DNA from 3 places in the Sutcliffiella cohnii genome. Region 2 is predicted to be linked to each of the others. Evidence: riboswitches for the same ligand, from Rfam matches in the RefSeq annotation. Region 2 holds a riboswitch; each other region holds the start of a gene.
What was found. Region 2 has a riboswitch for cyclic di-GMP ahead of BC6307_RS19755 (OmpL47-type beta-barrel domain-containing protein). Riboswitches for the same ligand answer to the same signal wherever they lie in the genome.

Region 1 (3,279 bases), 1.5 Mb from region 2:
GCAGGCTTCTTCGACCCACGTATTGTCGGTGCTTATGGATTGAAAAATTCTGTTGCAAAAGAAATCGACAGAGTGTTCCTAGGTGAACTAACAGTGGAAGAAGGATTAGAAGCTGCGGAAAAAGCAGCGGATCGCGAGTTAGGAAACTAATAAAAACATATAATAGAAGGTGTCCCAATGATAAGTGGGACACCCTCTTTTTTCGAATACAATTACATAAAAGAAAAGGATGTCGAAGAATGAGTAAAACGTTGATTCAATTTTTTGGTGGATTAAAAACAATTGGCGGTACCATTATTCAATTACAATACGGGCAATCGCGTGTTATTTTTGACTTTGGATTAACGTTTGACCCGAGGACAGCTATTTTTGACGGACAAGTGAAGGTGCGCAATAGTGCGATAGTTCGAGACTACTTAAAGCTACGTATGATACCGAAAATTGAAGGAATATACAATAAGGAGCACTTAGTAAGTGATAATGTTATTTCAGCGGAAGAATATGAGGGAAAAACAGCTGTTTTAATATCTCATTTGCATTTAGATCATATGGGAGCTATCGGATGTATTGATCCTTCTATTCCAGTTTATATGACGGAACAATCTCGAAATCTATATAATCAGTTACAATTAATCGGGGAAGGTGTACCTGGTGTAAGGTCGTACCAATCTTGTGAGTACGATCAATCTTTTCATATAGGAGAAATAAAAGTAACACCTCTTTCTGTTGATCATGATGTTATCGGGGCGTGCGCATTTCATCTAGAAACTCCTGATGCAAAAATTATTTATACAGGTGATTTTAGATTGCACGGCTCTTCACCAGAGGTGATGGAGGAGTTTTTACAAAAGGCAAAAGAATTAAGGTATGATGCAGTTATTATCGAAGGAACAACATTAAAAAGTGAAGAGGAATTAGCGGAACATCTTTTAGTCAGTAACAATGAATTGCCAGATAAACTCCTTACGGAAACGAAGCTACAAATTAATGTTGCACAAATGTTAAAAGAGTCAGAGGGTATTGGTATTTTTAATATTTACCATCGAAATATGGAACGCATTAACGGTATGTGTAAAGCAGGAGAAGAGGCTAAAAGAAAAGTGGTTTTAGAAATAAAAACAGCGCAACTTGCTCATACTTTTTTACCACAATGTCACTTTTACATATTCGAATCAGAAGAGCTAAAAACTATGATAAGAGAAAACAAGCTGCTCGATTGGCAAAAACTATTGTTGGAAAAATATCCACTCATAAATAAAGAAAAAATTAATGAGAATCCAAGCAGATATTTCGTTCAAAACAGTTATGAGAATATAATAGAATTATTTGATCTACACGTTGAAAATGGAGTATACATCCACTCCAACGGCGTTCCTTTAGGTGATTATGACCCGGCATTCCATAATCTAGAGAAAATATTATCACTACTTTCTTTAGAAAGAGTAGAAGTAAGTTCAGGAGGGCATGCGTTACCTCAGCATTTAAAGTATATTGTTGATGAACTTGACCCAAAAGTACTCATACCCCTTCATAGCTTTTATCCTGAAAGATTGAAACCAAAGAATGGGCAACAGCTCTTACCGGCTTATGGGGAAGTATACGAAATAGGTGATATAGTTAATAAGTAACGGTAAAGATGCTTATTTTAGTTCTAAAGACTTATAAACATATTTGTCAACATGCCGATTATACTTATGTTATACTTAATGGTGCAAAAAAGAAGATACCTACGATAATGGCAAATCCATTGAAAAGTGGAGACGCAAAGCTACGGGCCTAAGGAGATACCTCTAAGGTCGCCGGGTTACCGAACAGGCTGGATATACTTATTTTTGATCTGCTAATCATCAATGTCCACCTTATTTAGGTGGGCATTTTTTTATGATTTTATATCAAGGAGTATCCGTAGTATTTTAATAGAATGGTATCTATCGCTGTTTAATGTTTTAAAGGAAGAAGGTAAAGTAATTGACACAACAAGAGCATTGGAAAACAAAAATTGGTTTTATTTGGGCCGCTGCTGGCTCAGCAATTGGTTTAGGGGCAATTTGGAAGTTCCCTTATGTAGCGGGTACTGGTGGAGGAGGAGCATTTCTACTAGTCTTTTTATTATTTACGTTATTTCTAGGATTGCCACTTTTAGTCGGAGAATTTGTAATTGGTCGTAAAGCTCAAAGTGATGCAGTTTCGACTTATACGAAGCTTGCCCCAAATTCAAAATGGAATGTGATCGGAAAACTAGGTGTGTTCACTAGCTTTTTACTATTGTCCTTTTATAGTGTTGTTGGGGGCTGGATCATTCTATACATAATAGAAGTTTTCGCAGGCGGTTTGAACGGTCTATCTCAAGCTGAATACGGACCACTTTTTGGTCAAGTAATTTCTAAGCCGTTTTGGACTCTATTAGGCCAACTATTATTTATGTTTATTACGATACTTGTTGTATCACAAGGTGTTCAAAAAGGAATTGAAAAGGCTAGTAAAATAATGATGCCAGCCTTACTCGTATTATTTATCGTCATCGTCTTTCGCTCCCTTAGTTTAGATGGAGCGTTGGAAGGTGTGAAATTTTTACTGATTCCTGATTTTTCTAAACTAACGTCAGAAAGTATTTTATTCGCACTTGGCCAGGCGTTTTTTACCCTTTCTTTAGGGGTATCCGTCATGGTGACATATGCTTCTTATTTACCTAAAACACAAAATATTCCGTTTTCAGCATTATCTATCGTTATCATTAATATTGTGATTGCTCTTTTAGCGGGACTAGCTATTTTTCCAGGTGTATTTTCGTTCGGATTGGAACCAGATGCAGGACCGGTTTTAATTTTTGCTGTATTACCGGCGGTGTTTTCACAGTTACCGTTAGGAATGTTTTTCTTTCTTGCCTTTTTAGTTTTATTTTTATTTGCTGCCTTAACATCGGCATTTTCTATGATTGAAATTATTGTGGCTGCTTTTACGAAAAAAGATAATAGCAAAAGGAAAAAAACAACATGGCTTGTTGGAATACTTATTTTTATCGTTGGTATTCCTTCCTGTTTATCGTATGGAGTGATGGCAGATGTAACTATTTTTGATAAAACATTTTTTGATCTGTTCGACTTTACCGTTAGTAACATATTAATGCCGTTAGGAGCGTTACTCCTAGCAATTTTTATTCCATTAAAAGTATCGAAAAGTGAATTGATGGATGAATTGCGAGCAGGATCTAATATAAGAGCTAGTATTTTTAACGTTTGGTATTATTTATTGAAATATTTTACACCTGTTGCCATTATT
Region 2 (3,279 bases):
TTTGAGATTAAGCAATATAATTCAATTGATATAGATTTTAAAATATAAGGATGGAGTACATATGAAAATTAATACATGTTATCACGGAGATATTACGATTCAGGAGTCCGACATTATTACCTTTAAAAACGGTTTACCTGGGTTTGAGAATGAAAAAAAGTTCGTACTACTCTCACTAACAGAGGAAAATGTTTATTTCTCGTTGCAAAGTGTAAATACAACAGACTTAGCTTTTATCGTTACAAATCCATTTCTTTTCTATAATGACTATGAGTTTGAGTTAGAAGAATCTACTCAGCAAGCTCTAGCAATTTCAGCTAGCCAATCTGTTGAAATTTATGTTGTTCTAACCATTGCAGATCCATTCGAAAAGTCGACAGCTAACTTACAAGGCCCTATCGTAATTAATAAGGAAAATCAACTGGCGAAACAAATTGTTGTAAACGGTACGAAATACAATACGAAACACATCCTCCCTATTAGTGAAAAGGAGGAAAAATAATGCTTATTCTGACTCGAAAGCTAAATGAGACAATTGTTATCGATGAAAACATCGAAATTACCATTCAAAGTATAGATGGTGAACAAGTAAAAATAGGTGTAAAAGCACCGAAAGAAATCGAAATTTATCGAAAAGAAGTACTAGAAGCAATCCAAAACGAAAACAAAAATGCAATTTCTAGGAAAATAGATATAAAAAAATTAAAATAAGTGTAAAGTTTTATAAAAACGTGTCGATATAAAGAATGTAAAACAAAAGTTCAAAGTCGGCCGACAAAAAACTTTTGAAAAATACCCCACATGGATGTGGATGGACAATTCAAGGAGGAAATCAAAATGATTATCAATAACAACTTAAACGCAATGAACGCTCATCGTCAAATGGGAATGAACGTAAACGCTAATGGTAAAGCAATGGAGAAGTTATCTTCCGGTCTACGGATTAACCGTGCTGGTGATGATGCGGCTGGTCTTGCTATCTCTGAAAAAATGCGTGCGCAAGTTAGAGGATTAGACCAAGCTAGTCGAAATGCTCAAGATGGTATTTCTTTAATCCAAACAGCAGAAGGTGCCTTAAATGAAACTCACGCAATTCTTCAGCGTATGCGTGAATTGTCGGTTCAATCAGCCAATGATACTAATACTGACGATGACCGTGCTGAACTTCAAAAAGAAGTGGCACAATTAATTGAGGAAATTGACCGTATCGCTACTGACACAACATTCAACTCACAAGTATTATTTGACGGTAACTTTGATGCTCAAATTCATATTGGTGCAGATGCAGGGCAAGCGTTAAATGTTACAATTAGAGATATGGGAGCTACTACTGTTCTTGCAGTAAATGCTGTTGATATCGCAACTCAAACTGGAGCGGATGGAGCTATAACGACTATCGATGATGCAATTAAAGAATTATCTTCTGAGCGTTCTCAACTTGGTGCATGGCAAAATCGTTTAGAACATACTACTAAAAATCTTGAAAATGCTTCTGAAAACTTACAAGCTGCAGAATCTCGTATTCGTGACACTGACATGGCTAAGGAAATGATGGAGTTCACTCGCTCTAACATCCTAAACCAAGCTTCTCAAGCTATGCTTGCTCAAGCTAACCAACAGCCACAAGCTGTATTACAATTACTTCGTTAATTTTAACAAAAAGAGAGACCTTTATTAATAAGGTCTCTTTTCATATGAGCTTTTCTGAAACACTTTCATCACATGAGTTTGAAAATTAATACCTAAGATTAGTGGTGTTTTGATAAGTTTCAATATATTACCATAAAAATTAAATCTATTTACTCTTTTAAACCAATTTTTTTAAATAAAACATAGGATAAATTACTCATTCATTTAATTTATTGAATCTATTATCCTATTATTATAGTAATAAATACCAAGTGAAAAAGGCAAATCATAGGAAACTATGAGACGCAAAGCCAAGGACCTGTTCTGCGTGATAGATAAAACGTGGATGGTAGCCGGTTGCCACAAGGAATCATAGTTCCTAACCTATGAACCTTGTAGAAGGTTCTTTTTTATTTGGTCAAAAATAATGAAAGGTAGGACAAAAGGATGAAAAAATCGTTTTTTAGGAAGTTTACGTTATTAGCATTATTACTTATTATTGCTCAGACGTTACTTCCAGTAGCTAATGCGTTTGCCAATTCCGATAACAATATGTTACCTCCAAGTAATATAACAGCGGAATATATAACGCCAGATGATGTTAAGTTAGTATGGAATTCTGTTCACGGAGCAACAGGCTATCATGTTTATGAAATTACAGAAGGGCAGTTAATTTTACTTGGGGAAACAACAGCTGCTAATTTCACTTTGAATGATTTAGAGGAAGGTTCCTACAGGTATGTTGTTTCTACACTAAATGGCGACTGGGAATCTGGACCGAGTGCCCCGATTAATGTTGATATTACGTATCCTACTATGGAATCACCATCGACGGTAACATATAAGATAGAAAATGGTAACGATATTGTACTTAACTGGGAAGCTTCTCCATATGCAGAAACGTATCATGTTTTTGAAATATCCTCAGAAGGTGATGCTTCATTAATAGAAACTGAAGCTGGAACTACATACAAAGTTAATAATGCCCCTGAAGGACTGTATACATATGCTGTTTCTGCTTCGCATTCTTTATACGGTGAATCATCGTTATCCCATATAGTCGAAGTGGAAGTTGCTTATCCGACAATGGCAGCTCCACAAAATTTTACGTATTCTTTAGTTAACGGAAGCGATGTGTCACTTAAATGGGATGCTGTTTCTTTCGCGAAAAATTATCATGTTTATGAAATATTAGATGGCGAAAGGGTTTTAAAAAGGACTATTTCAGATAATAAAGTGACATTTTCAAACCAACCTCCGGGTGAATATGTATACGAAGTTCGTTCTAACAATGATCGCTTTGGAGAGTCCGAAGAAGGAAGTTTACTAAATGTTAATGTAAGTGAAATCACGATGACAGCACCAGCTAATTTCACCTACAAAATCCAGAACGATAACGATATTGTTTTATCATGGGGGACTGTCCCTTACGCAACAAGCTACAAAATATATCAAGTTAACGATGAAGGGAAAAGTTTAGTTAGTACCGTAACTAGTACAAGCGTTACTTATCCTGTTATGCCAGCAGGTAATTATGTATATGAGGTACATTCCTTTAGTGACCGCTTTGGTGAATCGGTGGACGGTAGTGTTGTTACTTTCTCAGTAGAAAAAGTAGATATGGAAGCGCCGAATAGCTTTAGTTATAAA
Region 3 (3,279 bases), 310 kb from region 2:
AGAGATATATGTGGAATCAGAGCCAACGGAATATGAACAACTAAGCCTATTTTGAAAGGAAGTGAGTACATGTCTCAGGATAACAACTCACAACTAGAATGGCAGAAGCAAGTGTTACGAGAAGAATTGGTAGAATCGGAGAGTTTCAATGAGCTTAGAAAAAGTATCACTGATAGAGTTAGTCAAACTATGCCAAAACGAAAACGAAGAGGCGCTGCAAGAATGGAAAAGACGTTGGGAAAATGATTTTCCTAAAATGGGGAGGGATGAATCATGAACACGGAAGAAAATTTCATTCTAGAGATAGGTCAACTACAAAAAGGTGACTGGGTAGAACTATCACAGATTAGCCTTGGTTATAATCCAAAGGCTAAAGGGTCAGTAGGATTTGTTTCAGTTGTAAAGGAAGATGAAAATATTGCAAAGGTTGTTTTTCTAAAGCATGGAAATGGATCAAGAATTAGAAGAGTGGAATGGGTTGATATAGAAAACCTCTCCAAAGCAGAACCTTCACTGGAAGAAGTCGATTTACACGTTCTTATCGATATAGCACTTGATATGAACGACCAAGAGTGGTTCATGGAACTAACGGAACGCTTACCAAAGGAGTTGGTTGGCTGGTGAAGATAAAAGCGGAATTAAAAGCAGAACAATATATGGCGTTAGCGGTTGGAGGACTATTACGTGAAGGTATGAGTGTTACTGAAATAACAGCATTTGCTAAAGGATGCGCGGAGAAATTTGAAACTGATAAAAAGGTAGAAAAATTGCTTACTAGTGTTAAAGATAGAGACCCTTCTTACGAAGTTCAGGGCAACTTGATAAAAGCCGATTTTGGTCTAAAGAAATGATTCGAGAGAGTGTGTGCTCTCTCGAAATTAAGAACTAATCTGATCGAGTGTGGATAATAGTTTATCAAAATATGGCTTCACTATAAAACCATTCGCACCAAGACCTTCTGATTCATCAACAAGTGATTCGTAGCTTAGTGAAGAGCAAATAACGACTTTAGAACTTGGATCTTGTTCTTTTATCTTTTTTAGAATTTCTAGTCCACTCATACAAGGTAAAGTAATATCCAATAAAGTTATATCTGGACTAAATTCTTGAAGCTTTTCAATAGCTTCCTGGCCGTTAGAAGCTTCTGCAATTATTTGATAATCACCTTTTTCGACTAGCCTTTTAAGTAATTTGCGCATAAATTTGGAGTCATCAACTATAAGAACTTTTTTCATAAGAACCACCTTTACTAAATTAGGCAAATTAGAAAAGGCAAATATAATTACAGGACATGAATACCTGGCAACCCGGCCGCCATGACAAATAAATGTTTTAGGCCCGTAGCTTTGCGTCTTTTACTTTCGTAAAATTTGCCTCTAATAGTCTATCGACATAAATGTAGAAATTTGTAGAAAAATGTAGAAATAATATCCGTTGCAAGGGATTTAAGAAACCTTTGACCAAAATTGCGACATAAAAAGACCACCGAAAAAGATGGACTCTTATAGAGATTTTGATTTCGTAATTATAAAATCAGTAAATAATTTAACTAGTATTGAAACCAGTAGTAAAGTTAGAAAAGAGTAAAAGTAATTCCAGGTATGGAGTTTGTAGAAGTCAAAATAAACGAATATCGGTATTCCTACAAAAGATAGAATTAAAAAAAATACAGTTGTTGTTATCAAATAAATTTTCCACTTTCCAAATGTCTGATAAAACAAAGTAATTATTACAGGTACAGTCAAAAAATCTACTGCATTCATTGTTTTTAGAGCCGTGATGAATTGGTGTGGATAACTCCACCATCCATAAAAGCTTCCAAGTTCGTTTACTATTCCAACCAAGATAAATGAGAATAGGAAAGCAATGGTGATAATTTGAATTCTTTGCTTATCCATGAAAAGTATTAATAAAACTAAAAATAACAAATTTATTATTACTATAAACCACCACTGCCATGAGAATAAATCGTGGTTTACCCAGTATTCTGTTTCAATTCTATTTGCTTGCTTGTTAAGCTCTTGTAATTGTTCAAACATTTTATAACCTCCTACAATTGAATTATTTCCAATATTGGAATATAAATACATATAATGGAGGAGCAAAAAAAATTAATTAATGCGCAGTTCTAGAAAAAGGTGAAGGAGGAATACTAAGTGATTGGCAAGGTTAAGGTTTGGTATATGACAGAAGAACAACGACTTGAATATATAAAAAAGCATCCAATTAAGCCAACCGAAAGACCAAAGGGGACGTCATACTCTGATTTGAATTCCTACAGTGAAAGAACCAGAATAAGGCATGCTGGGAATCGAAAAAAGAGACGAGCATAAATAAATCCATTACTCACCAAACTGTAAACGAGGTGATAAACATGGATTGGGTTAACAAACTAGAATTAACAGAAATTAAAGTCAAGGTAATCAATATGATACTAAACCAAGAAGATAGGCATTATGAAGAACATCCAGTACAACTTAAAGAGGATTTAATAAAACTGGTAGCAAAGATAGAAGCTCTAGAGCCTACAGTACCAAAATAAAAAAGCCAGGATTTCTCCTGACCCAACCAACTCAATTATAACATTAGGAGGGGTCCTGGTGAACGGAAAATTAACGGCAGAAATAGATCTAACAAATAATAAAAAAATGTATGTGATAAAAGACGGTAGATTAATAGAGCATGACCTTCCTGATTACGGTGAAATATCTGTTGTTGTACTTGGCGGGAAGGTTGATCGTTTAGAAACGACAAACAAGAGAAAGATTTGATTTATTACTAGCTCACTCTTTGCTTCTGATATTTAATTATTAATTTATCAAGTTTTTGACTACATGAAATGGTTCTGTTGTCACCCAAACCGAATTGTGATGCTAAGGTTAACATATTCTTTCTTACGTAATAAATTTTTTTCATTAAATCGTTTAAATTATCGCTATTTTGCATAATAATTATACTCCTTAAAATATACAAAAGTAATGGTGGGAATAGTCCAAAAGAATTATTGCATAACACCTAAGATAAAAGATAGGCATTCGACAAAACTAGTTATTAAAGTACTTTTTATTACAAAATAAGAGTTTTATTGCCTAACGGAATAACCGAGGGCACTAAATGAGCGCAATAGCGTTTGTTTGGTGCTCTTTATTTTATAACTGGAGGTATGGATATGAGATTAGAAAGCATTGAAATTAACCGTAGTACAAATAGATTAGAAATTGATATAATGGAACTAAAAGGAAGTTTCGCCATTGTAATTTGCGATGGCAAGGCGAAGAT

Region 1: another riboswitch for cyclic di-GMP. It lies ahead of BC6307_RS02420 (sodium-dependent transporter); the one in region 2 lies ahead of BC6307_RS19755 (OmpL47-type beta-barrel domain-containing protein).
Region 3: another riboswitch for cyclic di-GMP. It lies ahead of BC6307_RS18075 (response regulator); the one in region 2 lies ahead of BC6307_RS19755 (OmpL47-type beta-barrel domain-containing protein).

What each region holds. Positions count from the first base shown of each region.
Region 1 is NZ_CP018866.1:522,992-526,270, forward strand. Features, by position in the region: gene BC6307_RS25445 (extracellular solute-binding protein) at 1-150, shown strand, start outside; gene BC6307_RS02415 (MBL fold metallo-hydrolase) at 240-1,628, shown strand; cyclic di-GMP riboswitch class I at 1,728-1,812, shown strand; gene BC6307_RS02420 (sodium-dependent transporter) at 1,969-3,279, shown strand, end outside.
Region 2 is NZ_CP018866.1:3,904,349-3,907,627, reverse strand. Features, by position in the region: gene BC6307_RS19775 (DUF6470 family protein) at 1-48, shown strand, start outside; gene fliW (flagellar assembly protein FliW) at 62-502, shown strand; gene csrA (carbon storage regulator CsrA) at 502-711, shown strand; gene BC6307_RS19760 (flagellin N-terminal helical domain-containing protein) at 838-1,650, shown strand; cyclic di-GMP riboswitch class I at 1,900-1,994, shown strand; gene BC6307_RS19755 (OmpL47-type beta-barrel domain-containing protein) at 2,077-3,279, shown strand, end outside.
Region 3 is NZ_CP018866.1:3,591,077-3,594,355, reverse strand. Features, by position in the region: gene BC6307_RS18090 (hypothetical protein) at 1-55, shown strand, start outside; gene BC6307_RS25580 (hypothetical protein) at 149-277, shown strand; gene BC6307_RS18085 (IDEAL domain-containing protein) at 274-624, shown strand; gene BC6307_RS18080 (hypothetical protein) at 621-851, shown strand; gene BC6307_RS18075 (response regulator) at 879-1,235, opposite strand; cyclic di-GMP riboswitch class I at 1,299-1,385, opposite strand; gene BC6307_RS18070 (CBO0543 family protein) at 1,503-2,039, opposite strand; gene BC6307_RS24855 (hypothetical protein) at 2,157-2,333, shown strand; gene BC6307_RS24850 (hypothetical protein) at 2,375-2,542, shown strand; gene BC6307_RS18065 (DUF3954 domain-containing protein) at 2,601-2,771, shown strand; gene BC6307_RS25375 (aspartyl-phosphate phosphatase Spo0E family protein) at 2,779-2,916, opposite strand; gene BC6307_RS18055 (XtrA/YqaO family protein) at 3,170-3,279, shown strand, end outside.